DNA from 4 places in the Neorhizobium sp. P12A genome. Region 3 is predicted to be linked to each of the others. Evidence: predicted binding sites of a transcription regulator. Region 3 holds the regulator's gene; each other region holds the start of a gene.
What was found. Region 3 encodes PhoB, which activates phosphate uptake and scavenging genes when phosphate is short. Its sites were predicted from a motif close to TGTCATNNANCTGTCAT; they were not measured.
Positions count from the first base shown of each region.

Region 1 (7,706 bases), on a different contig from region 3:
AAGGATCTTCTGGCCAAAGTCCTGACCAACAAGTCTCAATCCGGCCTGTCGAGCGGCGGCAAGGTCAATGCTGCGGTTCTGACCGGAAAGGCTTCGGTCGGCATCAATCAGGACAGCGCGATTTTCTCCAAGATTGCCAGCGGCGAACCGGTCAAGGCGGTCTATCCGAGCGAAGGCTCGATCGCACTGCCGCAGGGCCTGGGCATCAGCGCCAAGACGCAGCATATGGACGCGGCCCGCAAGTTCATCGATTTCGTGACGAGCGCCGAGGGCCAGGCTGCGATGCAGGATGGCAAGGATACGGATTTCTACTTCATGCCGCTAATCGTCGGCGTCAAGGGCAAGCCGGGCCGTCCGGCAGACATCGCCTTCATCAGGCTGGACGACAAGGTGGCTTCCAGCCACGAGGCGGAATGGAAGCAATGGTATAAGGATCACTTTGTCCCGTGATTGAACAGTGTCAAAGATGACAGTTCTCCAGAACTTCGGAAGCGCCGCGACATCAGTTCGCGGCGCCGGCATCGGGCGGCTTTTGCCGGGGCGGATCTTCGCTCGGATCGGCGGGCTTGCCGCGCCCGTTGCGATCTATACCGTCTTCCTGTTGCTGATCGGGCTTCCGCTATCCCTCGTGCTGGTCCAGGCGATCATGCCGAAACTGTTCGATATCCAAACTGCGAGTGCGGTTTTCAGCCTCGGACCGCTGGAAAGAGCCTTTGCCTCGCCGCGCATCGTGCAATCGATCCTGAATTCGCTGGAGCTTGCCGCAACTGTCGCGATCACGACCACCGCACTTGGCGGCGCGTTTGCGGTTCTCATCCAGCGATGCAATATCCCCTTGCGTGGGCTCATCGGCGCCGCGCCCTGGCTGGTGTTCCTGACGCCCTCCTATCTGAAGGCGCTTGCATGGGTCTTGCTGATGTCGCCCGGCGGCTACCTTGTGCAAATCGGCTTGCTGCCCTCAGGATGGAGCGAAGCTTTTTTCAGTATCGCGGGTCTTGTTTTCGTTCATACGCTCGGTCTCTTCCCGCTCGCCAGCTTCATCATATCAAGTGCTCTGACCGGGCTCGGCAGTGAACTCGAAGACGCCGCACGGCTCGCGGGCGCGTCGCCCTCCACGATATGGCTTAGGGTTAATGGTCCTTTGCTGGCACCGGCCATCGCCCTCAGCATTATCGCCACCTTCGCGGAAGTCCTGTCGGATTTCGGCCTGGCGTCAACCATCGCCAGGACCTCGAATTTCGGCGTCCTGACCTATGGGATATATTCCGCAACCAGCGACTACCCCGTCGACTTTGCATCCGCCGGGGCGCAGGCGCTTATCCTTCTGACATTGGTTCTTCTGGTCGTCATGGCCGATCGTCTTTTGCGACGCAGGGCGGACCCACGCCTGATCACAGGGCGCGGCCGGCCTGTTCGTCGTTACGAGCTCGGCGCCTTTCGATGGCTCGCTGCCGGGGCAGGCCTGGCGGTCGTCTTCCTTGCACTGTTCTTGCCGATTATTGCCGTTTCGATACGCGCGCTAAGCCAGACCCTGGGTCTTGGGCTCGGCTGGGATAATTTCACGTTGGAAAATGTCCGTGCGGCCTTGGCTTCGGACACGCCAGCGCATGCGGGACTATTGCGCAGCCTCGGATACGCAGGTCTGGCGGCGGCAATCTCGACTTGCCTGGCCCTTCTCCTCTGTGTGCGACTGGACAAAGCCAATTCCGTGATGCGAACGATCGCCGTCGGCCTGTCGCTCGGCGCCGTTGCCATCCCCGGCATTGTCCTCGGCTTCGGCTACATACTCGTCTGGAACCGGCTGCCCGGCTTCAGGGATTGGCCCTTCCCGCACTATGGCGATGGCTCCCTGCTCGTAACAGGTTACGTCGCCGCCGCCCTGCCCTATTGTCTTGTCGTGATCCTGTCGGCCATCGGCCAGCTCGCCCTGAGCCTGACCGATGCGGCCCGCCTGCAGGGGGTTGGTGCATTTCGTCGCCTGCGGGCAATAACGGTGCCGTTGATCTTCCTGAGCACGGTGACGGCTTTCCTGCTGACGTTCATTCGCACTGTATTCGAGCTGCCGATGTCACAGATGCTCATACCGCTCAACGGCCCGGTCGCGCCGACGCTCATTCTGAAATTGTTCAGCCACGACCAGGACGGGCTTGCATGCGCGATCGCGCTGCTCGCCATGATCTTTGCCGGCGGCAGCGCTTCGTTGATCTGGATGGTCGCGCGGCGCTTTCAACCGAAGAACCATCGCCTCATCGCCGGAAGGAGCCACTCATGACCGCTTCCCTGGATTGCGTCGGCATCAACAAGAGCCTTGGGGGCGCGCCGGTGCTTCGCAACCTGCATCTGAAGATCAATGCGGGTGAAGTCGTGTCATTGCTTGGAGCCAGCGGCTCGGGCAAGACGACATTGTTGCGGATCATCGCCGGCCTGATCAATCCCGATAGCGGCCTGGTGAAATTCGACGACACCGTTGTCTGGAGCGACAGATCAGTCGTTCCCCCGGAAAAGCGCCGCGTCGGCATGGTCTTCCAGGATTATGCGCTCTGGCCGCACATGACCGTTTCGCAGAACCTGACCTTCGGCCTTCAATCGCAGCGGCTGTCCGACGCCGAGCAGACGATGCGGGCGGAGCATGCATTGGAGGTTACGCGGCTTGCCCCCTATCGCAATCGCTATCCGGCCGAGCTTTCCGGCGGCCAGCAGCAGCGTGTTGCCATCGCTCGCTGCCTGGCGGCGCGGCCGGCACTGATGCTGTTTGACGAACCTCTCAGCAATCTCGATGCAGCCCTGCGGGAAGATATGCGCGTCGAAATGATGGAGCTGGTGCGCCGGGAAGCGATCACGGCCGTTTATGTCACCCACGATCAGGCGGAGGCCATGGCGGTGTCCGACCGCATCGCGGTCATGCGATCAGGGGTCATTGCCCAGCTCGACACACCTCAGGCCATTTATGAGACACCCGCTGATGCCTTCGTGGCAAGCTTCATCGGCGGCTTTTCGATCGTGCCCGGTCAGGCCAGCAACGGCCAGTTCAAGATCGAGAATGCGTCGAACGAACCGTTGCGGACATCCGGCGCCCACAATGGCAATGCGCTTCTGGTCGTTCGCCCCGAAGACGCTCGCCCCCGCGATGCCTTCCCTGACAACAGCGTTCAGGGTATCGTTCAGTCCTCGGCGTTTCAGGGACGTTGCTGGCGTCTGATACTCGATATCGGGCCGCACCGCATCAAGCTCGATTGGCCGCAGGCGATGCCCGCTGGAGCGCCGCTGACCTTCTCCCTCCCGCCCGAACGCTGCGTCGTGCTCGCCGCTTAACGTCTTTCAGTTGAATCCAGGACCATTGCATTGAACAATCTCACCCCCATTCTATCGACCGTCACGGCGTCCTTTCTCGGCTCCTTCGTCGAAGTGGTCGAAGCCTTCACCATCGTCCTTGCCGTCGGGATCACCAGAAGCTGGCGCCCGGCACTGACGGGAGCGGCTCTTGCGCTCGCCGTGCTTGCCGCGCTGGTGGTTGTTTTCGGCCCGCTGCTGGCATTGGTGCCGATAACCACGCTGCAATTCGTCGTCGGCGTTCTGCTGATCCTGTTCGGCATGCGCTGGCTGCGCAAAGCGATCTTGCGTTCACTCGGCGTCATTGCGCTCCACGATGAGGATGCCGCCTTTTCGAAAGAGACGGCCGCCTTGCGGCAGCAGGCGGGGCATAGCCGCGCGGACTATCTTGCCGGCATTGCCTCGTTCAAGGCAGTGCTGCTCGAAGGGGTCGAGGTCGTATTTATCGTCATCGCGGTCGGCGGCGCCCATGGCCTGACCTTCTATGCCAGCCTCGGTGCTTTGGCCGCTTTCATCCTCGTCATGCTGATCGGCCTTTTGGTCCACCGTCCGCTTGCGACAGTGCCCGAGAACACGCTGAAATTCGTTGTCGGTCTCATGCTGACGAGTTTCGGGATTTTCTGGACGGGAGAAGGATTGGGAGCGGATTGGCCAGGTGCCGATCTCGCCCTCATCGCAATCTTCGCCGTCGTGGCCGCTGCGTCCTACGCCATCATCCGCAGCATGCGCAACGCCAGCCAGACATCTACAGCAAAGGCCGCCAAATGAGTGTCATTCGTATCGCAATTTCCGAACTGATCGGCATGTTCATCGATGACGGCAGCCTTGCCGCATTGGCAGTGATCCTGATTTTGGCCGTAACAGCCGCAATCAAGCTGGCTGCATTGCCTCCGCTGATCGGCGGTCTTCTCCTCCTGGTCGGTTGTCTCGCGATCCTCGCCTACAGTGTTCGCCGGGCAGTCAAGCGGTAACCCATCGCGACGCGTAGCCGCCGCATAACGCTCCGCAAAGCGATCATACCCGGCTGCGATCGGGATCCGAGATTGCGAGAAGTCCATCCGAGCCATGATGGACTTCTCGCGCGTTGTCACGCGCCATGAAGCCGAGACAAAGCCCAAATCAGATGGGCTGCCAGGCTGCGCAACAGCGCCGACTTCCGCTCAAAAAACCCTCCTCTAAAGATAGTTTGTCCTGCTAAAGCGCCGATACGACGCCTGCGCAGGCGCCTGCCGATGCGTCGCACGGCATCCAAAAATCCAACGCGTAATACAAATGTCACGTTTCTAAGTATAAGATAACACATCAGTATGTACAAACGGACCCATCCGAAATAAAAACCTGTGCTTTTGCAGAATAAATCATTTTTATGACCATACCACCAAGCATATATGTTCGCTTCTCGCGCGAATCTTCTTGGTGATAGGTACGATAAGATTGGAGACAGCATGCTGAAACTCAGCGCTGTAACGAAACGTTTTGGCTCATCTATAGCGGTCAACGGTATCGATCTCGACATAGACAAGGGTCAAATCATCGGCGTCATCGGACGCTCGGGCGCGGGCAAATCGACATTGCTGCGGATTATCAATCGGTTGATCGATCCGAGCGAAGGCACGATCGAATTCGACGGCAAGCGCGTGAGCGAATTGAGGGGTCGGGATCTTCGGCTGTGGCGTGCGCGCTGCGCCATGATCTTCCAGCAATTCAATCTGGTGAACCGCCTCGACGTGCTCACCAACGTGCTCGTCGGCCGCGTTGCGTCAAGCGGAACCCTGCCGATCCTCTTCAAGCAGTTTTCCGCTGAGGAGCGTACGATGGCGGCCAAGGCGCTCGATCGCCTCAACCTGCTCCCGCACGCCCTGCAGCGCGCCGATACGCTGTCCGGTGGCCAGCAACAGCGTGTAGCGATCGCCCGCGCGCTCGTGCAGATGCCTGACATCGTTCTTGCCGACGAGCCGATCGCTTCGCTCGACCCGCACAATGCGCGTCTCGTCATGGAGGCACTGAAGACGATCAATCGCGAAGACGGCATCACCGTCATCTGCAATCTGCACACGCTCGATGCCGCCCGCACCTATTGCACCCGCATCATCGGTCTCGCCAAGGGCTCCGTCGTCTTCGACGGAGCGCCGGAAGCTCTGACCAACGACATATTGCAACGGATCTATGGAGAGGATGGCGGCGCACCGGTCGACGAACGTCTCACCTCCGGTCAATTCGGGCGTCCCCAGACCCACCCGGTCTGGACGGAACCGCTCGCCACAGCTTGACGGGCACCCGCCCGTCATATGTCCAGTAAAATATTAAAATGTATGGAGTTTTTCAATGACGTCCAATATCACCCGCCGCGCCACGGTCGCGGCATTCCTGGCCGGCGCCCTGATGATCGGCGCCGTTCCTGCTAAAGCCGATTGGCATGACCAGTTCAAGGAACTCAATTTCGGCATTTCGAGCTCGGAAAACGAGCGCGATGCGGTTGCCCGCTACGATGCCTTCGCTGCCTATATGACGAAGAAGCTCGGCGTTCCCGTCCATGTCATCTGGGGCACGGACTACGCCGCCGTCTTCGAAGCGCTGCACTCCAACAAGATCCAGTTCGCCACGATCGGCGCCGCCAACTACGCGCTCGGTCGCAAGGTCATGGGCAACAACATCACCGCCGTTGCCACCAGCGAAGACAATTTCGGCTCGACCGGCTATCACTCGGTCATCGTCGTCAAGGCTGACAGCCCGTACCAGAAGATCGACGACCTGAGGGGCAAGGTACTTGCCTGGGCCGACCCGAACTCGACCTCCGGCTATGCCGTGCCGCTCTACTTCATGAAGAAATCAGGCATCGATCCTTCCACCTTCTTCTCCAAGACGCCTTTCTCCGGCAGCCATGAACTCGGCGTCGTCGGCGTCGTCAACGGCACCTTCGATGCGGCCGCCGACGACTGGACCAATCCGCAGAAGAGCAACGCTCAGCGCATGGAATCAAAGGGCATGGTCGGCATACATCATGAACAACCGTATCGTGACCACCTGGTTTCCGGAGCGGGAGCGCGCCAGCACGATCGGCATCTACACCTCGGCCCAATATGTCGGACTTGGCTTTCTCACGCCGCTATTGGTCTGGATGGAGGCTGGCTACGGCTGGCGGTCGGTCTTCGTCTTCACCGGCGTGCTTGGCCTTGCGGTCGCTGCGATATGGGCACTTGTCTATCGTGATCCGGATCGCTTTCGCGGCACCAATCAGGCCGAACGCGATCTTATCGCCGAGGGCGGCGGCATTCCTGACCTCAGCACGCGCCTTGCCGCACAGCAGTCCAAGCGCGATGCCTTTTCCTGGCACGATCTTGCCATCGTACTCAGCCGCAAGAAGCTCTGGGGCATCTATATCGGCCAGTTCTGCTACCTGGCATCAGCGAATTTTTTCCTGACCTGGTTTCCGACCTATCTGGTTCAATATCGACACCTTGATTTCATCAAGGCCGCATCGATACCGTTTCTCGCCGGGTTCGCGGGGGTGCTCGTGTCCGGTTTCTTTTCCGACGCTCTGCTTCGTCGGGGCTTTACGCTCGGTGCTTCGCGCAAAATTCCAGTGCTTGTCGGCATCGCCCTATCGGTGCTGATCATTGGCGCGCAATTCGTCGATGCTCCGGAACTCATCATTCTGTTTCTCTGTCTCCGCTCTTGCTCCGGAGCGCCTGATCGGCCTGACCGGCGGGGTCTTCAACCTCTTCGGCGGGCTCTCCGGCGTGATCATCCCGATCGCGATCGGCTATCTCGTCCAGGCAGGCGGTTTCGGGGCAGCATTAGCAATGTGTTCCTTGCTGGCGATCATCGCGGCGTTTTCATACATTTTCCTGGTCGGGAAAATGGAGCGCGTCGCCGAGTGATCTCCGATATAGGAAGAGCTGCGCTTCCTGAAAAATCGGACTTGCGACTGCGAAATGCGCGGTCGCAAGTCCCGCCTGTTCCTCCCCGCGCAATGTCCACCTTCAGTAAAAATTGAATAGAACGGCGGCTCGTTCTCGAAAAGAGATGCCGGTCCTGTTTTCGCAACGCACCATATCGCGCCGTCTGTTAAACGGTGAATGGAATTATACTCGTCTTTCATGTATAAAATGGAATTCAGCTTCGTTCAGGGCAGCCTTTTGGAGAGGAGAGTTGCCATGTGGAACCGTTTTGCTTTGATCAGCCTGTTTATTGTAAGTCTTTCGCCTTACTGCGCAGTGGCTCAGGAAGGAGATGTTTCAGCCGGTGCCGTCGTCTTCAAGAAATGCGCCATCTGCCATATCGCCGATACGGACAAGAACAAGATCGGGCCATCACTGAACGGTCTATTCGGCAGGACGGCCGGCACGCACCCTGACTTCAGCTATTCGCCGGCG
Region 1 is NZ_QOVX01000007.1:273,138-280,843, reverse strand. Features, by position in the region: gene DTW90_RS21255 (extracellular solute-binding protein) at 1-450, shown strand, start outside; gene DTW90_RS21250 (ABC transporter permease subunit) at 467-2,272, shown strand; gene DTW90_RS21245 (ABC transporter ATP-binding protein) at 2,269-3,312, shown strand; gene DTW90_RS21240 (COG4280 domain-containing protein) at 3,343-4,098, shown strand; gene DTW90_RS21235 (hypothetical protein) at 4,095-4,301, shown strand; gene phnC (phosphonate ABC transporter ATP-binding protein) at 4,776-5,600, shown strand; partial or broken gene phnD (phosphate/phosphite/phosphonate ABC transporter substrate-binding protein) at 5,656-6,297, shown strand; gene DTW90_RS21220 (MFS transporter) at 6,332-7,327, shown strand; gene DTW90_RS21215 (cytochrome c family protein) at 7,488-7,706, shown strand, end outside.
Region 1: the regulator PhoB is predicted to act here: its motif matches at 4,593-4,609, upstream of phnC (phosphonate ABC transporter ATP-binding protein).

Region 2 (7,706 bases), on a different contig from region 3:
CAGATGATAGCTGAAACCAGGTTCGTGGAACATCCGCGCAACTGATGGAGTTGAAAAAATCGAGCTGGCTGGACACTCTCTTTTCAACCTGTCTTCCGCCCGGAACGCACGTTGACAAGCCGGCATGAATGGACGACGACCGCAAGCGGAAGGTTGGCCAGCGTCGCTTCAGGTTACCTCCGATCATAACGAGAGCCCCGCCCCTGGACATGCATATCCCTCCTGCCCACAACGCCGCCCGTCTACCTCTCCTCGCAGAGACCATGCGATGAGCACGACGGCCACGGACAGAATAATGCATGATATCGCCGCTGTCGGCGAACTGACGCGGTTGGCCGCCGAGCGCTATGACGGGGTCTACGTTTCTCTGCGCGCGGCGATGATGGAAGCGCTTTCGCGGGCCGCCGATCTCGGCGACGGCGCGCGTGCCGTCATGGACATGGCGGATGCCGCCGCCGGCGCCATCATGGAGCATTATCCCAACCAGCCCGCGCGTGCCTGTCGCGCCGGCTGCGATGCCTGCTGCCACCTCTATGTCATGATCCCGCCGGGCATTGCCGAGGCGATCGCCGCCTATCTGACGGAGCGGTTGGAGCCGGAAGCCCTTTTGAAGCTGCGGGGCGAATTGCAGAAAGCGGCGGATGCGGCAGCGGGTCTCGCCGATCCCTCGACACTTGTGCATCGCTGTCCGCTGCTCGGGTCTGATGGGCTCTGTACGATCTATGAAGTACGGCCGCTGACCTGCCGCGCCTTCACCTCGAAATCCGCAGCCGCGTGTCGCTCGATGGTCTTCGATCCCGAAAGCGCGGTGACGACGATCACGCAGAACCCGGCGCAATTCCGCGTTTATGTCGAGGCAACCAGCGCACTCCAACAGGCTGCGCGCCTGCGGGGCCTGTCTGCGCAACAGAAAGGTCTTTCGGCGGCACTGCTCGAGATTTTGCCTGACTGAGATATTTTCGAACTGCCGGGAACGGGGAAAATACGCCCCTTTTGCCCTCAATCCCTTGCATAACAGCCCCCATCGTGCAATTGCGACCCGCATGTGACGCCGGTACATTGGCGTCTGGCGGACATCGGAGATCAGCATGAGCCAGTCTGGAAAAAACGGCCTGACCTATAGCGACGCGGGCGTGGATATCGATGCCGGCAATCTGCTGGTGGAGAAGATCAAGCCTGCCGTGCGCTCGACGCGCCGGCCCGGTGCAGATGGCGAGATCGGCGGCTTCGGGGGGTTGTTCGACCTGAAGGCGGCGGGCTTCACCGATCCGGTCCTCGTTGCCGCCAATGACGGCGTCGGCACCAAGCTCAAGATCGCCATCGACGCGGATTATCACGACACTGTCGGCATCGACCTCGTCGCCATGTGCGTCAACGATCTCGTCGTCCAGGGCGCCGAACCGCTGTTCTTTCTCGACTATTTCGCAACCGGTAAGCTCGACCCTGATCAGGGCGCGGCTATCGTCTCCGGTATCGCCGCCGGCTGCCGCGAGGCAGGCTGCGCGCTGATCGGCGGCGAGACGGCCGAAATGCCGGGCATGTATTCGGATGGCGATTATGACCTTGCCGGTTTTGCGGTCGGTGCGGCCGAACGCGGCCAGTTGCTGCCGTCGGGCGATATCTCGGAAGGCGACGTTATTCTCGGCCTCTCCTCCTCGGGCGTTCATTCCAACGGCTTCTCGCTGGTGCGCAAGATCGTTGCGCTTTCGGGCCTTGCCTGGGACGCGCCTGCTCCCTTCGCCGAGGGCAAGACGCTCGGCGAAGCGTTGCTGACGCCGACCCGCATCTATGTGAAGCCGCTTCTCAAGGCGATCCGCGAGACCAAGGCGCTGAAGGCGCTCGCCCACATCACCGGCGGCGGTTTTCCGGAGAACATTCCGCGCGTGCTGCCGAGGCATCTGGCTGCCGAGATCGATCTCGCCGCCGTCAAGGTTCCCGCCGTCTTCTCATGGCTTGCCAGGATCGGCGGCGTCGAGGCGAAGGAAATGCTGCGCACCTTCAATTGCGGCATCGGCATGATCGTCGTCGTCGCCGCGGAGAACGTGGCTGCCGTCTCCTCGGCCCTGGAAGCGGAAGGCGAAACCGTGGTGACGCTCGGCCGCATGGTCGCCCGAGCCGAAGGTTCTGCGGGCACGATCTACAAGGGTACGCTCGCGCTATGAGCGGTTCCGGCGTCAGCGGGGCGCGCAAACGCGTCGTCGTCTTCATTTCCGGCGGCGGCTCCAACATGCTGGCGCTCGTCAAGGCAGCGCAGGCGGCCGACTACCCGGCCGAGATCGTCGGCGTCATTTCCGACAAGGCGGATGCGGGCGGGCTTGCGAAGGCAGAAGCACAAGGCATCAGGACCTTTGCTTTCGTGCGCAAGGATTTCGCCAGCAAGGATGCGCATGAGGCAGCGATCTTTGCATGCCTCGATGAATTGCAGCCGGATATCCTTTGCCTTGCCGGGTATATGCGTCTTCTGACCGGCGAGTTCATCCGCCGCTACGAGGGCCGGATCATCAATATCCACCCTTCCCTGCTGCCGCTCTTTCCCGGCCTGCATACGCATCAGCGCGCCATCGACGCCGGAATGCGTATCGCCGGTTGCACGGTTCATTTCGTGACCGAAGGCATGGATGAAGGCCCGGTTATCGGCCAGGCGGCTGTACCTGTCCTGTCGGGCGACAGCGCCGAGACGCTGGCAGGACGCGTGCTGACCGTTGAGCACCAGCTCTATCCGCAGGCGCTGCGCCTGTTGGCGGAGGGCAAGGTGCGGATGGAAGGTGGCAAGGCGGTGAGCGACGGTGCGGGCGCCGGCTCGGCCTCAACGCAGCAGGTTATTTCGCTGCCGGTTAGTGACTAAGCTGCTGGCTTAGAATGGATGACTTCGGGGCTATGTCGTGAGAACCCCTCATCCGCCCTTCGGGCACCTTCTCCCCAGGGGAGAAGACACTTGCGGCCTCAACATCGATCACATTGAACGTTTTTTGGTAGAGGTGCCGGCAGTGCGGCATATATCTTCTCCCCTTGGGGAGAAGTCCCCGGCAGGGGATGAGGGGTTCCAATAGCCAACCCCGTCACCAACACCCGCCTCAAGCAACCATCAAGCAGCCGCCAGAGCCTGTAGCGGATGCAGCGTGCCGTCGCTGTAAATCACCCGGCCGCCACGGAAGGTGGCGCGAATGCGATGGACGGCGCCGTGCTCGATTGCCACGAGATCGGCTTTCTGGCCGATGGCGATTTCGCCGCGGTCGGTCCAGCCTGCGGCGCGAGCGGCATTCTTGGTTGCCATGGCCACGGCGGCGGCGAGGCCGCCCTTGGCGACTTCGGCAAGCTTGAAGATGGCGGGGACGAAGGCTGCCGGGTGATAATCGGCAGCGATGATGCCGAGAACGCCGGCGCTGGCAGCATCCTGTGCGCTCAAATTGCCGGACATGGATTTGCCGCGTAGCGCATTCGGCGCGCCCATCAGTGTCCAGAGACCGCGACGGCAGGCTTCCTCGGCAGCGTCCATGCTCACGGGGAATTCGCTGATGGTCACGTTGAAGTCGTGCATTTCCGCGACCTTGGCGGCGCTATCATCATCATGCGAGGCCAGCGACAGCTTGTGCTTCAGCGACAGCGCGACGATCTCGCGAAGCTTGGCTTCGATCTCGGGATTGCTGCGCAGCGCGATGCGCTTGGCGAGGATTTCCTCGGCCTGCGCGCGCGAGATGGAACGGCGCTCGGACATGCTGAGCAGATAGGCCTCGATATTGTTGTACTGCCCCTGCCCCGGCGTGTGGTCGGTCAGCGAGACCATGTCGACTTGGCCGGCATCGATCAGTCGCTCCAGCGTGGGTGCAGCACCGACATTGGTGATCTCGTAGCGGGCGTGGACGCGGTGGTCGATCAGCAGCTGGCCGTGCAGGCGCTTGATGCCTTCGATGACGGCCGATGTGGTCTCAAGCGACCGAACGTGGCCGTAGACGCTTTCGGTCGCGAAGGAGACGGCGGCGAAGGCGGTCGTGACGCCCGATGCGGCGAGCTTCTTGTCCAACTCGTGGATGCCGAAATCGATTGGCATCGTCGCATTCGGCCTCGGCGCGATTTCGCGCTCGATCATGTCGCCGTGAAGGTCGACAAAGCCCGGCATCAGAAAGCGGTTGCCACCCTCGAAGGTCGCTGACGCTACCGGCTCGGGCCGGATCTCGGCAATGACGCCGTCCTCAACCCGCACGGATCCGTTTTCGATCACCTCATCGGGCAGGACGAGGGTAAAATTGCTGAGCCACATCGATTTTCTCCTGAAATCCATAGGGTCGCACTATGCGACAAAGAGTTGAATGCGTTGAGACAACAACAGGAAATCCGCGCTATCCGGCATCGGCTGCCGTCATGTCGCCGATCTCCAGGCTGTTGTCTATGGTGAACTGAATGCGGTCTCCCGGCCACATGGCCTCGCTATAGGCAATCGGCACGCCGTTCAGATCGGCGTCGACCTTGCGGGTGACGAGGACCGGCTGGCGCGGTGGCAGGCGAAGGACGCGTGCGGTCTCTGCCGTCGGCATAGCGGTCGAGATGGCAGTCTTCAGCCTGATATAATCATGCACGCCATAGGTCTTGTAGATTTCCGTCAGGCGCTGCCGGCTGCGGCGGGCCTTGTCGATATCGGGAAAGCGATCGACAGGATGGTAGCTGACCGACATGTTGATCGGCACATCATCGGCGAAGGCGTAGCGAACGATCATGTAAACCGGCGCCCCCGTCTCGATATGCAACGCCGCGGCGACGTTCTGCGGCGCAGGGACCATTTCTTCCCTTACCGGCTGGTCGGACGAGACGCGCCCCAGTTCAGCCAGATTGTTCGAGGCGCGCGTGCGCAGGGAAATGCGGTAGTCAAGCACGCCTGTACGCTGGACAAAGCTGCCCTTGCCGTGTTCGGTGCGGATCAAGCCTTGATGCGCGAGTTCCGCCAGCGCGCGACGCAGGCTGTGCCGACCGCCGCCGAAGCGTTCGATGAGCTTCGGCTCGCTCGGCAAGCGACTGCCATCGGGAAACGCGCCCGCTTCGATCCCCTCGCGGAGGCCGTTGTACAGTTCCTGCCATTCCACAACGGCGTTGCGTGCCACGGACAACTCATTCGAATGTCTTTATCGATGGTCCGGACGAGTAGACCGGATTCGTGACAGAAGAATGAAGGCTTCGCGGATTTTCGTGCTCCGGGCGGCACCGAATGCTCGGCGTAACGTATCGAATGTTGCATTTACCGTAACGTACTTCCGCGATGTCCAAGGCCGATGCAGTCTTTCCCAGCAAAATGGCGATCCCGTCCCCGGCAGCGCCAAACCTCTGCAAAAAGGAGAGCAAGATGTTGGACAACCGGAAGAATATCGGGAGGATGCCATGAAAATCGCATTTTCCAGGAGCCTTCGAGCAGCGACTGCGGCCGTCGCGATCAGTTTGACCTCTGTGGGCATCGCTCCCCTGGCATCCTATGCCCAGCAGGCAGCCCCCGCTTCTCCGACGCCGGCTCCGGCTGCCACCGCCCCCGATCAAACCGAGAAAACCGATAGCTCGAAGCCCAACATCCTTGTCATCTTTGGCGACGATATCGGCCAGACGAACATCAGCGCCTATTCCTTCGGTCTCATGGGATATCGCACGCCGAACATCGACCGCATCGCCAAAGAAGGGTTGATGTTCACCGACTACTATGCGGAAAACAGTTGTACGGCTGGCCGCTCGACCTTCATTACCGGCCAGGTCTGCCTGCGCACCGGCCTTTGCAAGGTGGGCATCCCCGGCGCAACCGTCGGCCTGCAGCCGCGCGACATCACCATCGCCCAGGCGCTGAAGCCACTCGGCTATGCCACCGGCCAGTTCGGCAAGAACCATCTCGGAGATCGCGACGAGTTCCTGCCGACCAAGCACGGTTTCGACGAATTCTTCGGCAACCTCTACCATCTGAATGCGGAGGAAGAGCCGGAGCGGCCCTACTATCCGAAGGACGATCAGGAGTTCGTCAGGACGAACTCGCCACGCGGCGTCATCCACTCCTATGCCGACGGCCGGGTGGAAGACACCGGCGCGCTGAACACGAAGCGCATGGAGACCATCGACGACGAGACGACGGCAGCCGCGATCGATTTCATGGGGCGGCAGGTCAAGCAGGGCAAGCCGTTCTTCACCTGGATGAACACCACGCGCATGCACGTTTTCACGCATGTCAGGCCCTCGATGCAGGGCCAAAGCGGCATGCCGGGCAACGAATATGCCGATGGCATGGTAGAGCATGACGGCGACGTCGGAAAGCTACTCAAGGCACTCGACGATCTCAAGATCGCCGACAATACGATCGTCATCTACACAACGGATAACGGCCCGAATCAATGGTCATGGCCGGATGCCGCCACCACGGCCTTCCGAAGCGAAAAGGACACCAATTGGGAAGGCGCCTTCCGCGTTCCCGCGCTGGTCCGCTGGCCCGGACACATCAAGGCCGGCGAGGTTTCCAACGAGATGATGTCGGGCCTTGACTGGTTCCCGACGCTTGTCGCAGCCGGTGGCGATCCGAACATCAAGGACGAACTGCTGAAGGGAACGAGCATCGGCGGAAACCAGTTCAAGGTTCACCTCGACGGCTATAACCAGCTTCCCTATCTCACAGGCAAGGAACCCAAATCGGCACGTCAGGACTTCTATTACTTCGACGATGACGGGCAGATGGTGGCCTATCGCTACAACAATTGGAAAATCGTCTTTTGCGAGCAGCGCCAGCCGGGCGGCTTCCAGGTCTGGGCCGACCCGTTCGTCTGCCTGCGTGCGCCGAAGGTCTTCAATCTGCGCATGGATCCTTACGAGCGTGCAGATGTCGTCTCCGACCAGTATTATGACTGGCTGGCGAAGAACGCCTATCTTATCCAATACGGCGTCTGGCGCGTGGCGCCCTTCCTGCAGACCTTCCGCGACTATCCGCCGAGCCAGCGTCCGGCGAGCTTCAGCATCGATCAGATGATCGATAGCCTGATGTCCTCCCTGGAGCATGGCCCGGCATCGGCTGGACAATAGAAGAAATCGAACGGGCGCGGTCGATGAGCCGCGCCCGTTCGGCAACCGCTGGCATTCCACGGCGACCTCTCGTGCCAAAGGCAACTCATTCGAGTGTCATTGTTCAAACGGGTGGGCCGAATTCGGGACAAAAGACGAGGGGCCGACGATGCCAGACTTCAGAAATGAACGACTAGGCCAAGTATCGGCCCGTGCTCGACGATATCGTTCGTAAGGCTTCCATTCGAATAGTTGACGCCAAGCGCCCTGTAGCCGGCGACGGCGGAAATCGACTGCTTGAACTTGTAGCCGAGACCCGCCATCACGTCCCAATCCAGATCGGCTCCGCCGGCGCCGATCATGCCCCAGCCGGTCAGATAGAATTGCGGCGTAATCGAGTAGACGCCTTTAAATCCGGCGAGACCATCGACCCACGTCGCATCGTCGCGTGCCGAACGTCCGCCCAGCGGACCTCCGCTGAAGGATATGGTCGTTTCCGTCCACCAGAGCTTTGCGCCACCGACCGCGTCCAAGTGGCTATCTTCGTTACCCAGGATCGTATAGCCGGCACCCAGAAAGCCCGTGAATGTTTCCTGCTTGAGGTCCACCGAGTCCGCCAACACACCTCGCGGCGTCGCAGAGTCGGTTGTTATGCGCGTATAGATTAGGTCAGTGACGACACTGAACTTTCCATA
Region 2 is NZ_QOVX01000004.1:198,322-206,027, reverse strand. Features, by position in the region: gene DTW90_RS15305 (YkgJ family cysteine cluster protein) at 296-952, shown strand; gene purM (phosphoribosylformylglycinamidine cyclo-ligase) at 1,089-2,162, shown strand; gene purN (phosphoribosylglycinamide formyltransferase) at 2,159-2,845, shown strand; gene DTW90_RS15290 (alpha-D-ribose 1-methylphosphonate 5-triphosphate diphosphatase) at 3,086-4,258, opposite strand; gene phnF (phosphonate metabolism transcriptional regulator PhnF) at 4,338-5,093, opposite strand; gene DTW90_RS15280 (arylsulfatase) at 5,368-7,032, shown strand; gene DTW90_RS15275 (hypothetical protein) at 7,191-7,706, opposite strand, start outside.
Region 2: the regulator PhoB is predicted to act here: its motif matches at 5,147-5,163, upstream of phnF (phosphonate metabolism transcriptional regulator PhnF).

Region 3 (7,706 bases):
TGGATGAAGCAGCTTGCCGCCGATGGCGCGCTGCACGAAAGTTTCAACACCGGCCTGTTTGTCTCTGGCAATTCGAGCCGCCCTGAATCGGCCGGCCTCGGCGTTGCACTCGTCGGTTCGCTCTACCTGATGGCGACAGTACTGGTTCTGGCATTGCCGATTGGCGTGGCGACGTCGATCTATCTGGAAGAGTTCGCGCCGAGGAACCGGTTCACGGATCTGATCGAGGTGAACATCAACAATCTCGCCGCCGTGCCGTCGATCGTCTACGGCCTGCTCGGCCTCTCTGTCTTCATCAATTTTGCCGGTCTTCCGCGCTCCGCCTCCCTGGTCGGAGGGCTCGTCCTCAGCCTGATGACCTTGCCGATGATCATCATTGCCACGCGTGCAGCGCTCAGAGCCGTGCCGCCGTCGATCCGCAGCGCCGCGCTCGGCCTTGGCGCCTCGCGCATGCAGGTGGTGTTTCATCATGTGCTGCCGCTCGCCATGCCGGGCATCCTGACAGGCACGATCCTTGGCCTGGCGCATGCGCTGGGCGAGACGGCACCGCTGCTCCTCATCGGCATGGTTGCCTTCGTCACCAGCTACCCCACGTCACCGCTCGATCCGTCGACTTCGCTGCCGGTCCAGATCTACATGTGGTCCAACGAGGCCGAGCGCGCCTTTGTCGAACGGACGTCGGGAGCGATCATCGTCCTCCTCATCTTTCTCGTCGCGATGAACATCGGAGCCATCCTGTTGCGCCGTCGTTTCGAGCGCCGGTGGTAGGAGAGCGGACAAGATGAACACCATGGTCAAGACCGCAGCCGGAAAGCCCCTGAGCCAGAAAATGATCACTCCCCCCTACAAGATGATCGGCCAGGACGTTTCTGTCTTCTACGGCGAAAAGCGCGCGCTTTTCGATGTGAACCTCAATATCCGCGAAAACACCGTGACGGCGCTGATCGGCCCCTCCGGCTGCGGAAAATCCACCTTCCTGCGCAGCCTCAACCGCATGAACGATACGATCGAGAATTGCCGGGTGACCGGCCGCATCACGCTTGACGATCAGGACATCTACGATACGGTGATTGATGTCGTCGAGCTGCGCGCCCGAGTCGGCATGGTGTTCCAGCGGCCCAATCCGTTCCCGAAGTCGATCTACGAAAACGTCGCCTATGGGCCGCGCATTCACGGCCTTCACAAGTCGAAGGCCGATCTCGACCACATCGTGGAGACCAGCCTGCAGAGGGCGGGGCTGTGGGGTGAGGTAAAGGATCGGCTCCTGGAGGCGGGCACGAGCCTTTCCGGCGGCCAGCAGCAGCGCCTCTGCATCGCCCGCGCGGTTGCCGTCAGTCCCGAGGTCATTCTGATGGACGAGCCGTGCTCGGCGCTCGACCCGATTGCGACGGCCAAGGTGGAGGAACTCATTCATGAACTACGGGAGAATTTCACGATCGTCATCGTGACGCACTCCATGCAACAGGCAGCCCGCGTTTCGCAACGCACCGCAATGTTCCATCTCGGCCAATTGGTCGAGGAGAACGACACAGACAAGATGTTTACCAATCCCGACGATCAGCGCACGCAGGACTACATCATGGGCCGTTTCGGTTGATGATGCCCCTGAGTGCGCTCGCCCTTTCAATATGAGGACAGAAACATGGTTTCGACACACATTCTCTCAGCCTACGACGAAGATCTGAAGTTCCTGTCGCGCCGCATCTCGGAGATGGGCGGCCTGTCGGAGCAGATGGTCGGCGACAGCGTTCGCGCCCTGGTCAACGGCGACGCTGCCCTGGCCCAGAAGGTCATTTCCGACGACGTCGTCCTTGATCACGCTGAACGCGAGATCAACGACAAGGCGATCGTCACGATCGCCCGCCGCCAGCCAATGGCTGCCGACCTGCGCGAAATCATGGGCTCGATCCGTATCGCCGCCGACCTGGAGCGTGTTGGCGACCTCGGCAAGAACACCGCAAAGCGCGTGCTCGCCGTGCAGGGCACGGGCGTTCCGCGCCGTCTCGCCCGCGGCATCGAGCATCTCTCCGAACTGGCGCTCGTCCAGCTGAAGGAAGTGCTTGACGTCTACACGACCCGCTCGCCTGACAAGGCCGTCTCGATCCGCGAACGCGACGAGGAAATCGATGCCATGTACACCTCGCTCTTCCGCGAGATGCTCACCTACATGATGGAAGATCCGCGCAACATCACCACCTGCACGCATCTTCTCTTCTGCGCCAAGAACATCGAGCGCATCGGCGACCACGCCACCAACATTGCCGAAACGATCTACTACATGGCAACCGGTGCGCAGGTCGAAGGCGAACGCCCGAAGGATGATACCGCCAATACCGTCGGTGCCGTGACGGAATAACCCCACGCCGTTGAAGGAGACCACAAACGAATGGTTCCTAGAGTTGCTGTCGTAGAAGACGAAGAAGCACTGAGCGTGCTTCTTCGCTATAATCTCGAGGCTGAAGGCTTCGAAGTGGACACGATCCTGAGAGGTGACGAGGCTGAAATGCGCCTCCAGGAGCGTACCCCCGATCTTCTGATCCTGGATTGGATGCTCCCCGGCGTGTCCGGCATCGAGCTCTGCCGCCGGCTGCGCATGCGGCCGGAGACCGAGCGCCTGCCGATCATCATGCTGACGGCGAGGGGCGAGGAAAGCGAGCGCGTGCGCGGACTGTCGACCGGCGCGGACGACTATGTCGTCAAGCCGTTCTCGACCCCGGAACTGATGGCCCGCGTCAAGGCGATGCTGCGTCGCGCCCGGCCGGAAGTGCTCTCGACGGTCCTGCGCTGTGGCGACATCGAGCTCGACCGCGAGACGCACCGCGTCCATCGCAAGAGCCGCGAAGTTCGCCTGGGACCGACGGAGTTCCGCCTGCTCGAATTCCTGATGTCCTCTCCGGGCAGGGTCTTCTCGCGGTCGCAGCTTCTGGACGGTGTCTGGGGCCACGATATCTATGTCGACGAGCGTACCGTCGACGTTCATGTCGGTCGCCTGCGCAAGGCGCTGAACTTCTCCAACATGCAGGATGTCATCCGGACCGTCCGCGGTGCCGGCTACTCCATGGAAGCGTGAGCCGTCTCCAGCTCAAAGCCAAACGAAAAACGGGCCTTGCGGCCCGTTTTCTCTTTGTGGCGATATGAGTTTAGCGGGCCGCGCGCCGGCGGTCATTTACCGGCTGATAGGCGAGGCGCTGATGGTAGGTGCAGTAGGGCGAAGAGTCCGGGGACTCGCAGCCACAGAAATAGAAATCGTCCTTCAGCGGGTCGCCGACCGGCCACTTGCATGTGCGTTCGGTAAGCTCCGTCAGGCCGAGACGACGCGAGATCGGAACGACGACGTTGGAGGCCGGACGGAACTCCATTTCCTCCATCTCGTCGACTTCGATCTCTTCCTTGAGCATGGTCGCGCCCTGCTGACGGGTAACCGTCCTGGTTGCGACGCGGGAGGCGTAGGTGGGCGCGCGCGGAACAGTGGCATTGCGCTTCGGAGCGCGTGCCGTTGTGGCCGTGCCGCCCGCTTTTGCGCGGCCCGGCAGGCTCAGGCGATGCACCTTGCCGATGACAGCGTTTCGGCTCACTCCGCCGAGCTGAGCGGCAATCTGGCTGGCGCTCAAGCCCTCGGACCATAGTTTCTTCAGCTTCTCAACGCGCTCGTCTGTCCAATTCATGACCTGTCTCCGCCTGTCGCGTTTCTCATGGCAGAATCCCTCACCATCGCCCCAAGTATATTGGAGCTGAAAACGCTCTTAAATTGTGGTGACTAGTTCCGCCGCATGCAGTCTAGTAATTGAGTTTTAACCTAGTGTGAGGCTGACTCCGTGACAAGAGTCGCTCGAATCATCTCGAATCGATTTCGGCGTTTTCCCCAACTTGCTGTTCCGCAGAGTCATTTTTGCAACATAAGAAGTTGCAAATATACCACCGCGAAACGGTCGCTCTGCCGCACCTGCTAAATCCTCAGTTTTGTTGACATCGCGGTGCGAAAAGTAAATAGTGCCAACGCCGCCGCGAGGCGGCATTTTTGATTTTTCCGGACCGGTTCTTAGTGCGAAAATCCGTGTCCGAGCATGGTTTGACCGAGGAGAATTGCGTCATGGCAACCGCCACCCCGCTGTACGACACCTATATGCGTGCTCCACTGCGGTTTGAGCGAGGCGAAGGCGTCTGGCTCATCACGGAAACCGGCGAGCGATATCTCGATTTCGGCGCAGGCGTTGCCGTTACCTCGGTCGGTCATAGTCATCCGCATGTCGTCGGCGCGCTGAAGGCGCAGGCGGACAAGGTCTGGCATCTGTCGAATATCTACGAAGTGCCGGGTCAGGAAGTGCTGGCCAAGCGCCTGACCGATGCCACCTTTGCCGACAAGGTGTTCTTCACCAATTCCGGCGCCGAGGCGCTGGAATGCGCGATCAAGACGGCGCGGCGCTATCAGTTCTCGAAGGGCCATCCGGAGAAATTCCATATCATCACCTTCGAAGGCGCCTTCCATGGCCGTACGCTCGGTACGATCGCCGCAGGCGGCCAGGCAAAATATCTCGAAGGCTTCGGTCCCAAAGCGCCGGGTTTCGATCAGGTGCCCTTTGGTGATATCGAGGCCGTGCGCGCCGCGATCACCGATGCGACCGCCGGCATATTGATAGAGCCTGTGCAGGGCGAAGGCGGTGTGCGTCCGGCCTCGCCCGAGTTCATGCGCGCGCTGCGACAGCTCTGCGACGAACATGGCCTGCTGCTGATCCTCGACGAGGTGCAGACCGGCGTCGGCCGGACTGGCAAGCTCTTTGCCTATGAATGGAGCGGTATCACCCCCGACATCATCGCCGTGGCCAAGGGCATCGGCGGGGGCTTTCCGCTCGGTGCCTGCCTTGCGACGGCGGAAGCCGCCTCCGGCATGGTCGCCGGCACCCATGGAACGACCTATGGCGGCAATCCGCTGGCCATGGCTGTCGGCAATGCGGTGCTCGACGTTATCCTTGGTGACGGCTTCCTGCAGCATGTGCGCGACGTATCGCTCGTCTTCCGCCAGGGGCTGGCATCGCTGAAGGACCGCTATCCTGATATCATCGAGGATGTGCGCGGCGATGGCCTGTTGCTCGGCATCAAGGCCGCGATCCCCTCGGCCGAGCTGCTGGCTGCGATCCGCGCCGAGCATCTTCTCGGCGTGCCGGCGGGCGACAACGTCATCCGCATGCTGCCGCCGTTGACCGTCACGGCCGAGGAAGCACGCGAAGGGCTGAACCGCATCGAGCACGCCGCCGAGAAGCTGCGCGCCGAACGCGCCAAGAAATCGGCTTGATTTTCCCGCGCCTGCTGAAGGGGCGTTGGCCCCGCAGCAGGCGTTATCAGTTTTAGGGTACAGGGCAGGACCATGGCATCACCCAAGCATTTCCTCGATCTCTCCGCCGTAGAAGCTTCCGATCTGCGCACCATCATCGATGATGCGATGGTGCGAAAGCAGGCTCTGAAGGCGGGCTCCGCCGACAAGCCGCTGGCCGGCAAGATGCTGGCGATGATCTTCGAGAAGCCCTCCACACGAACTCGCGTCTCCTTCGATGTCGGCATGCGCCAGCTCGGCGGCGAGACGCTGTTCCTGTCGGGCACGGAAATGCAGCTCGGCCGCGCCGAGACCATCGGCGATACGGCCAAGGTGCTCTCGCGTTATGTCGACGCCATCATGATCCGCACGACCGAGCATTCGCGCATGCTGGAGCTTGCCGAACATGCGACCGTGCCAGTCATCAACGCGCTGACGGATGACACGCATCCCTGCCAGATCATGGCCGACATCATGACCTTCGAGGAGCACCGCGGCCCGATCAAGGGCAAGACGATCGCCTGGACCGGCGATGGCAACAATGTGCTGCATTCGCTGGTCGAGGGCGCTGCCCGTTTCGGCTATCGCATGAATATGGCGGTACCCCTTGGTTCCGAGCCGAAGGATAACTATCTGAACTGGGCCCGCGATGAGGGCGCCGAAATCATGCTTTATCATGATGCCGACCGTGCGGTCGAAGGCGCCGATTGCGTGGTAACCGATACCTGGGTCTCCATGAATCAGGAACATCGGGCTCGGGGTCACAATGTCTTCCAACCCTATCAGGTGAATGCGGCCTTGATGTCGAAGGCCCGCAAGGAAGCTTTGTTCATGCACTGCCTTCCCGCGCATCGCGGCGAGGAGGTGACGAACGAGGTGATCGACGGCCCGCAATCCGTTGTGTTCGATGAGGCGGAAAACCGTCTGCACGCACAAAAATCGATTCTTGCCTGGTGCCTGGGCGCGATCTGAAAATATCCGGACGCTGCGTCATAAGCTGCGAACCGGCAAATGTTATGCGAGGCCGAAGGATAGGTCGGATCGCATCTCGTTTGACAGACAAGGAATAGAGCTATGACGGAAAATGCAGCATCGCTGGGCCAGTTCGATTTCGCAGGCGACGATCATGTCGTTCCCTTTCAGGTGGAAGGCCTCGACGTTCGTGGCCGCGCGGTCCAGCTCGGGCCGATGCTCGACGCCATCCTGGAACGGCACAGCTATCCGGCACCGGTTGCCCGCCTTCTGGCGGAGGCGATCGTTCTGACTGTCCTGATCGGCACCTCGTTGAAGTTCGAGGGCAAATTCACCGTGCAGACCAAGGGCGACGGCCCGGTCGATCTTCTGGTTGCGGATTTTTCCACGCCGGAGAATGTGCGCGCCTATGCCCGTTTTGACGAAGAGGCTCTGGAAAAGGCGATCAAGGCCGGCGAGACAGAACCGGAGCAGTTGCTCGGCAAGGGCGTGCTCGCCTTTACGATCGATCAGGGACGCTATTCGCAGCCCTATCAGGGCATCGTCGAGCTCGATGGCACCTCGCTGGAGGATATTGCCGGTGTCTACTTCCGCCAGTCGGAGCAAATCCCGACGCGCGTTCGTCTCGGCGCCGCCGAGCTCTTCGACCGCGATGAGGCGGGAAAGCCGCGCCATCGCTGGCGGGCAGGCGGCCTCATAGCGCAATTCCTGCCCGATGCGCCGGAGCGCATGCGCCAGCGCGATCTCCACGGTGGCGACGGAGATAATGGCCTCAGCGATCATGTCGAGGATGATTCCTGGTCGGAAGCCCGCACGATGGTCGAGACGATCGATGCCGACGAACTCACCGATCCCCAGGTCGGAACCGAGCGGCTGCTTTATCGGCTGTTTCATGAGCGCGGCGTGCGCGTTTATGAATCGCAGGCGGTCTACGATCGTTGCAGCTGTTCGCGCGACAAGCTGAAAGGCGTCCTTACCGGCTTCTCTGCCGAAGAGATCGAGGCGAGCCAGGAGGATGGCGAAATTTCCGTCACTTGCGAGTTCTGCTCGACCACCTACAAGTTCAGGGTCGACGAAGTAACCGAGGCGTAATGGCCTCAGTTCAAGGTGCGCATCAGGCCGGGTGAATCCAGCGAGAAGGCCGGGATGTCGACATCGAAGACCTCCCCGTTGTCGGCTTCCATCTGGTAATGGCCAAACATCATGCCGGATGGTGTGTCGAGCGGGCAGCCGGAGGAATATTCATAAGTATCGCCTGGCCCCAGCCGCGGCTGTTCGCCGACCACGCCGGGTCCGGTGACTTCGTCGACCTGACCGTTCTGGTCCGTAATGTGCCAATAGCGGGACACGAGACGAACGGCAACGGTCGAGTTGTTCGAGATGACGATGCGGTAGCTCCAGACATAGCGATCATCATCCGGATCGG
Region 3 is NZ_QOVX01000002.1:464,779-472,484, forward strand. Features, by position in the region: gene pstA (phosphate ABC transporter permease PstA) at 1-768, shown strand, start outside; gene pstB (phosphate ABC transporter ATP-binding protein PstB) at 782-1,597, shown strand; gene phoU (phosphate signaling complex protein PhoU) at 1,643-2,356, shown strand; gene phoB (phosphate regulon transcriptional regulator PhoB) at 2,387-3,070, shown strand; gene DTW90_RS08340 (GcrA family cell cycle regulator) at 3,141-3,665, opposite strand; gene DTW90_RS08345 (aspartate aminotransferase family protein) at 4,091-5,290, shown strand; gene argF (ornithine carbamoyltransferase) at 5,363-6,280, shown strand; gene DTW90_RS08355 (Hsp33 family molecular chaperone) at 6,383-7,372, shown strand; gene apaG (Co2+/Mg2+ efflux protein ApaG) at 7,378-7,706, opposite strand, start outside.

Region 4 (7,706 bases), 360 kb from region 3:
AAAGGCATTTGTGACAATGCTTACATAAAACTGACATTTGAGCTTCATGAAGCAAGTCTAAGCCCTTCCCTCGACGCAGGCTAGAAATACGAAGGAAGAGCATGATGTTCGAGCTAAAGAATGTCTCCCGCCGTTTCGGAAACAAGCTGGCCGTAGATTCCGTAAGCCTTGAAATTCCGCAGGGACAGATGGTCGGCATTATCGGCCGCTCAGGCGCCGGCAAGTCGACGCTGCTGCGCATGATCAACCGCCTTGCCGACCCGACCTCGGGCTCCATCCATTTCGGCGGCGTCGAAGTCTCCGCGCTCAGCGGCCGCAAGCGTCGCGACTGGCAGCGCGATTGCGCCATGATCTTTCAGCAGTTCAATCTGGTGCCGCGTATCGACGTGCTGACCAACGTTATGCTCGGACGCTTGAACCAACGCTCGACCTTGCTCAGCCTGCTCAACGTATTTACCCGCGAGGAGCGCATCGACGCGATCACGGCTCTGGAGCGGCTCGGTATCGAGCAGACCGCCATGCAGATGGCCGGCACGCTTTCCGGCGGTCAGCAGCAGCGCGTGGCGATCGCCCGCGCTTTGATGCAGAAGCCGAAGATGATGCTGGCGGACGAGCCGATCGCATCGCTCGACCCGCTCAACGCCAAGATCGTGATGGACGCGCTGCGCGACATCAACGAGCGGGAAGGCATTACCGTCATCACGAACCTTCACACGCTCGACACGGCGCGCAACTACTGTGAGCGCATCGTCGGCATGGCGGCCGGCAAGGTCGTCTTCGACGGCGCTCCATCCGATCTGACCGCCGACGCGGTTAAGGCGATCTACGGCACCGACAAGGACGGCGCCGGCATCGACGAAAGCATGACTTCGACCAGCATCAACATTCCCGAATTGCCTGCGGCTGCCGCGGCAAATGCATCTGCCGGCTTGCAACCGCTGGCAATGGTCGGCCTCTGAGGGAGCCGACCAAGATCGAGAGCCCGCGTAAAGGGCGCTTCTCTTCAAGACGCAAGACCATCCGGGGACACCGGTCAATCAGGAGACGACACCCATGTTGAAGAAGACTCTTCTCGCAGCCACGGCGCTTCTCGCGCTCGTCGGTTCTGCATCCGCAGCCGACCTCAAGGAATTCCGCGTTGGTATCCTTGGCGGCGAAAACGAAGCCGACCGCCTGCGCAACTATGCTTGCCTTGCCGACCACCTGAAGGAAACCTTCGGTTTCGAAAAGGTATCGCTGTTCCCGGCCGCCGACTATGACGGCGTTATCCAGGGCCTTCTCGGCGGCACGCTCGACTTCGCCGAACTCGGCGCTTCCGGCTATGCAGCTACCTACATCAAGGACCCGAACGCCGTTACCCCGATCCTGACGACCCAGCAGACGGACGGCTCGACCGGCTACTACTCGATCGGTCTCGCTCTGAAGTCCTCCGGCATCAAGACGATCATGGACGCCAAGGGCAAGAAGCTCGGCTACGCCGATCCGGACTCCACGTCTGGCTACCTCGTCCCGCTGACACAGATCCCGAAGACCACCAACATGCCGAACGACAAGTTCTTTGGCTCGACCCAGTTCAACGGCGGTCACGAGAACAACCTCCTCGCTGCCTATGACGGCAAGGTCGACGTTGCTGTAGACGACTCTTCGGGCCTCGGCGATTTCAAGGACGGCTTCACCTCCGGTACCTTCCGTAAGGAAGTCGACAAGGGCTCGGTTGATCCGAACAAACTCGTCGAAGTATGGCGTTCGCCGCTGATCCCGAACGGCCCGCTGGTCGTTTCGAACAAGATCGGCCAGGAATGGCAGGGCAAGCTGGCCGACTTCTTCACGAAGCTGCCGACCACCGACGCCAAGTGCTTCTCCGCTATCGAAGGCGGCGACTTCAAGGGCTACGTTCCGGTCAAGCAGGAATTCTACAACGCTGTTATCGACATCCGTAAGGCTGCGATCGGCGGTTGATCCCCATGCATGCGAGGGCGGCCGGCCAACGGCCGCCCTTTCCATTCTCGCCGTTTTCCGGTTCCAGTACGGGCGAATTCTTCATGACCTTTGCCGATCCCCAGCAACACCTCAGCGCCCACGACATCGGCGAGGCATGGCGCAAGGTTATTGCGCGCCGCCGGATGTATACTGGTTTCGGCCTCCTCCTGCTGGTCGTTGCCTTCGTCTCCTCGGTTCAGTTCGCCAACGAGAGCAATGCCGGACACTTCTTCGAGCGGCTGCCGCATCTCTTCGATTTCACGACCTGGCTGATCCCGAAAGACTGGAACGACGTCTGGCGTGCGCTATTCGACATCGCCAGCCCGAACAATCCGGGCACCGGCGGCGAAGAGTGGAACTTTCCGGAAGGTCGCGTCTATATCTGGGGCAGTTTCTACATTCCCGAATATTTCGAGCTGATGATCATCACCTTCAACGTGGCGCTGGTCTCGACGCTCGTCGGCTTTATCTTTGCCGTGCCGCTTTCCTTCCTGGCCTCGCGTAACCTGACGCCCGCCTGGCCGGTTCGCCTTGTCGTCAAGCGCTTCATGGAAGTGCTGCGCGCCTTTCCGGAGATCGTCATCGCCGGCCTCTTTGCCGCGATCGTTTCGATCGGCCCCGTCTCGGCGATCATCGCGGTCGGCCTGCATTCGATCGGCGCACTCGGCAAGCTTTTCTACGAAGTCGTCGAAAACGCCGACATGAAGGCCGACGAGGGCATCCGCTCCGTGGGCGGCAGCTGGACGGAACGCGTCCGCTTCGCAGCACTCCCGCAGATCCTGCCGAATTTCATGTCCTATGCTCTGCTTCGCCTTGAGATCAACGTTCGCGCATCGACCATCATCGGCGCAGTCGGCGGCGGCGGTATCGGCCAGGAGCTGAAGCTGGCGATTTCGCGCGGCTTCGGTCCAAAGGCCCTGGCGCTGATCCTTCTGCTCTTCCTCACCATTCTTGCCGTTGATCAGTTCTCCGCCTGGCTCAGACGGCGCCTGGTCGGCGAGCACGCCTTCCTGCTGCAACATTGAGGATTCCATGACGATGACAAGTGCGAGCCATGCGGCATCGATCGAGGAGCGCTTCCCGGAAGCCTTCAATCCTCCCTTCCTCAAGCGTTTCGGCCCGCTGCTGACGGTCATTGCGCTGATCCTCTACGGCATCTACTCCGTATGGTTCTTCGATATCCCGAAGATCGTGGCGGAAGCCCATTGGGAGCGTGTCGGTCTCTATCTCGGGGAATGGATCAGCTATGACGTGCAGCCGGAGTTCCGGCTTTCCGGCAGCAAGATCACCCCGCGATATCCCCGCTTCTCTCCGCTCGGCGACGATCCGCATCCGGACTGGGTCACGCAGAATGCCGATGGCACGGTTACCGTCGATGTCGGCGGCGCGCAGAAAATGGTCACCCTCAGCAAAACAGAGGTTACCGTTCTCAACCACGGCCAGAGCGTCGTTGTTTCGCTGACCAGCGGCCAACCCAAGGTCGTCGGCACTCCGCCGGCCTGGATGACTGTCTATGACGACAACGTGCTTGCCAACCTGGGCTTTGCCGGCGACGTCAGCATCGACGTCGATCGCGTCAAGATCCGCAAGCGCTTCCTTGGCTGGCCGAACTTCATCTTCGACACGCAATCGAAATTCTTCGGCAAATCGGCCAGCGAAGTTGCCACGCTGCTGATCAGCGGTCCGCAGCTTGAGAAGGGCACCTCCAACTGGGCGCTCGCCTTCGACAATTTCTGGAACAATAGCGGCTGGCAGCACGGTGACGTTATCACCAAGCTGCTACAGACGATCGTCATGGCCTTTCTCGGAACGCTGCTGGGCGCCGTCTTCAGCTTCCCCATGGCTTTCCTGGCAGCGCGCAACATCACCCCGAACCGATTTGCAAATCACCTGTTCAAACGCTTCTTCGATTTCCTGCGTTCGATGGACATGCTGATCTGGGCGCTGTTCTTTACCCGCGCCTTCGGTCCCGGCCCCTTGGCCGGTAGTGCGGCGGTCTTCTTCACCGAGACCGGCACGCTCGGCAAGATCTACTCCGAAGCGCTAGAAAATATCGATGACAAGCCGCGCGAGGGTGTTTCCTCGACCGGCGCGGACAATGTTCTCGTGCAGCGCTACGGCGTGATGCCGCAGATCGTGCCTGTCATTGTCAGCCAGACACTCTACCAGTGGGAGTCGAATGTCCGCGGCGCCACCATTATCGGCGCGGTCGGCGCAGGCGGCATCGGCCTCAAGCTCTGGGAGGCGATGGCCACCAATGCGAACTGGGAAAACGTCGCTTACATGGTGCTTTTGATCCTGATCGTCGTCTTCCTGTTCGACATGGCATCGAACGCATTGCGTACGCGCCTGATGGGTCCGAACGTCCGTTAAACATTGCTGAAAAATGATGGCGGACGCCGCTCCGCCATCATCATTCTGTCATGGAAATCTTTTAGCGCAGGGCCGTCTTGCGGTTCGTCGCCAAATCACCCATCAGTATGGCCGCCGCCGATTTCCAAGGATATTCCCTTGCGCTACGCACTCTATTTCACGCCTCCGAAGGACGACCCGTTGACTGGACTGGCTGCGCGCTGGCTCGGTCGCGATGCTTTTTCCAACGATAGTTTTCCGGCTACCGGTTCCGGCGATATTTCCGCCGACGAGCAGCGCGATATCACTGCCGAACCGCACCGCTACGGCTTCCATGCCACGCTGAAAGCGCCTTTCGAGCTGGCTGCCTCAGTGACCGAGCGCGATCTGATGGCGGTCGTGGAAGATTTTGCAGCCCGCACGCCGGCCTTCACGCTTCCGGAACTGGTGCTGGGCCAGCTTGGCCGCTTCTTCGCGCTCGTGCCGGGTGCCTTGTATCAACCGCTGCAGGATTTCGCCGCCACTGTTGTCAAATCCTTCGAGCCTTTCCGTGCGGCCTTGTCGGAGGCTGATATAGCCCGGCGCAAACCAGAAAGCCTCAGCGAAGCGCATCGCAACAATCTCCTGCGCTGGGGCTACCCGTATGTTATGGATGAATTCCGTTTTCATATGACGCTGACGGGCCAGGTCGCGCCTGAGCGGCAGGCCGTTGTTCACGATCTGCTTCGCGAGACCTTTGCCGCCCATACCGGTCGCCCGATTGCGATCTCCGGCCTCGCCGTCTTCGTCGAAGAGGCGCGCGCTGCGCCGTTCACCGTCCACTCCTGGCTGCCGCTCGCCGGCGCCCAAAGCTGAAAGTGACTGCAATGTCCAAAGAGACTGTCCTATCGAACGCCCGCATCGTCCTGGAAGATCAACTTCTCTCGGGCTCGGTGCTGATCCGCGACGGCAAGATCGCCGACATTTCGGAAGGACACTCCACGGTCGGCGAGGATTTCGAGGGCGACTACCTGATACCCGGTCTCGTCGAATTGCATACCGACCATCTCGAATCACACTATTCGCCGCGTCCGGGCGTTCGCTGGAACAAGACGGCAGCCATCCAGGCGCATGATGCGCAGGTGGTGACCTCGGGCATCACCACCGTCTTCGATTGTCTGCGCATGGGCTCGGATGAGGACGGCGGTTTCGAAAAGGGCGAGATGCGCGACATGGCCGACGCCATCCAGCAGGCACAGCGCGAGGACCGGCTGCGTGCCGACCACCTCATCCACCTGCGCTGCGAGGTGTCGGCCGACAACGTGCTCGACCATTTCCACGATTTCGAGAACGACAACTACGTCCGTCTCGTCTCGCTGATGGACCATGCGCCCGGTCAGCGCCAGTTCCAGACGATGGACCAGTATATCTTCTACTATCAGAAGAAGCGCGGTCTGAGCGATGAGGCATTCGCGCGTTTTGTCGCCAAGCGACAGGAAGAATCGGCCAAATATTCGAAGCCGCACCGCGACGTGCTCACGAAGATCTGCCACGAGCACGGCATCACCATTGCCAGCCATGACGACGCAACGCTCGACCATGTCGACGAAGCGATCGGGTATGGCGTGCGCCTGGCGGAATTCCCGACCAGCGTCGAGGCTGCCAAGGCCTCTCACAAGGCGGGCATGAGCGTTCTGATGGGCGCTCCCAACATCGTTCGCGGCAAGTCGCACTCCGGCAATATCGCGGCCCGCGATCTCGCCGAACTCGATGTGCTCGACGTGCTTTCCTCCGACTATGTGCCGCTCAGCCTGTTGCACGCACCCTTCATCCTTGCGGACGAGGTCGAGGCCATTTCGCTGCCGAAGGCGATTGCGATGGTAACGGCGACGCCTGCGCGTACCGTCAGCCTCGACGACCGCGGCCGTATCGCAACCGGCCTGCGCGCCGATCTGGTGCGCGTTCGCCGCGACCACGGTGTACCGGTGACGCGTTCGGTCTGGCGGGAAGGACGGCGTGTGGCATGACGGCGAGCCCCAACATTCACAGCGCAGCCGACATGACCGGTACGAAAGCGGGCATGATGGTCGTGGTCGTCGGCCCGAGCGGCGCCGGTAAGGACACGCTGATGAATATTGCGGCCAAGCATTTTGCCGGCCGGCGCGACGTGCATTTCGTGCGCCGCGTCATTACGCGGGACGGTGAGGCCGGCAATGAGGATCATTTGAGCGTTTCCGTCGCCGAGTTCTTCGCGATGGACCGGGCCGGCAGCTTTGCCGTCTGCTGGGACGCCCATGGCCTGAAATACGGCATTCCGGCTGCCGTGCGCCAAGAACTGTCGCAGGGGCATCTTGTGATCGCCAACGGCTCACGTTCCGTGCTCGACCGGTTCCAGGCAGCTTTTCCCCGGCTAAAGGTGCTGAACATCACCGCCCGGCCCGAGGTTCTGGCGGAAAGGCTGATCGCACGCGGTCGGGAGACACGCGAGGATATCATCAAGCGCCTCGAGCGCGGCTCACTAACGGTTCAGGGCACCTATGACGTGACCGACATCGACAATAGCGGCAAGCTCGAAGATGCCGCGCGCACGATCGTCGAAAAGTTGGAAACCCTGCTGAAAGGGTGAGGCCGTCCACCTCGCCGCAGCCGTCACTTGGTGGACGCTCATTGAGTCCAGACCCCTGGACGACAATGTAAACTCTCGCCTAGGCTGCCGCCTGTGAGTGTCGAGGCAAACCGAACCGCGGATGCCACATCACGAATTAGATCGGTGGGACCATGACAGCAAAAAAGGACGCTGGAACGCCGCAGGAAAAAGGTGCCGAGCTTTTGGTCGCGATGACCGGCAAGGCGAGTCCCGCGAAAGCGGCCGAAGGCGACAAGCCGGTATTTGCCTATATCGAGAGCCTTCCCGAACCGCAGAAGAGCATTGCCAAACATGTCGATGCCTTGGCCGCCAAGGCACTGCCGGACCTCAAACGCGCGGTGAAATGGGGAATGGCTTACTATGGCGTTCCCAATGGGTGGTGCTTCACTTCCGGCGCCTTCGTCGGTCACCTGAAGCTGATGTTCATTCGAGGCAACGAACTGCAACCAGAACCCCCGGTGACCCCGATCGGAATGGGCAAGGCTGCCCGTGGCGTCGAGTTGACCTCCATGGACGAGCTCGACGAAGACCAGGTGCTTTCGTGGATGGCTCAGGCCGCCGAGAAACCGTTCGTCGGAGGGAAGAAGAAGAAATAGCTCCTGGCTGCTTAACGGGCCACCCGAATGCAGCCCGAGGCCGTGACGACGGTCTACCCACCGGAATCTCGGAATCGGCCTTCGGCCCGAGCGCCAGCTGATTGAGTATGAACCCTAGTGCGCCTCGTCCCAGTTGGTTGCGGCGCGCGCAT
Region 4 is NZ_QOVX01000002.1:106,344-114,049, reverse strand. Features, by position in the region: gene phnC (phosphonate ABC transporter ATP-binding protein) at 105-959, shown strand; gene phnD (phosphonate ABC transporter substrate-binding protein) at 1,054-1,959, shown strand; gene phnE (phosphonate ABC transporter, permease protein PhnE) at 2,043-3,005, shown strand; gene phnE (phosphonate ABC transporter, permease protein PhnE) at 3,013-4,353, shown strand; gene DTW90_RS06490 (DUF1045 domain-containing protein) at 4,492-5,187, shown strand; gene DTW90_RS06485 (alpha-D-ribose 1-methylphosphonate 5-triphosphate diphosphatase) at 5,199-6,338, shown strand; gene phnN (phosphonate metabolism protein/1,5-bisphosphokinase (PRPP-forming) PhnN) at 6,335-6,937, shown strand; gene DTW90_RS06475 (DUF1801 domain-containing protein) at 7,090-7,554, shown strand; gene polA (DNA polymerase I) at 7,669-7,706, opposite strand, start outside.
Region 4: the regulator PhoB is predicted to act here: its motif matches at 4,389-4,405, upstream of DTW90_RS06490 (DUF1045 domain-containing protein).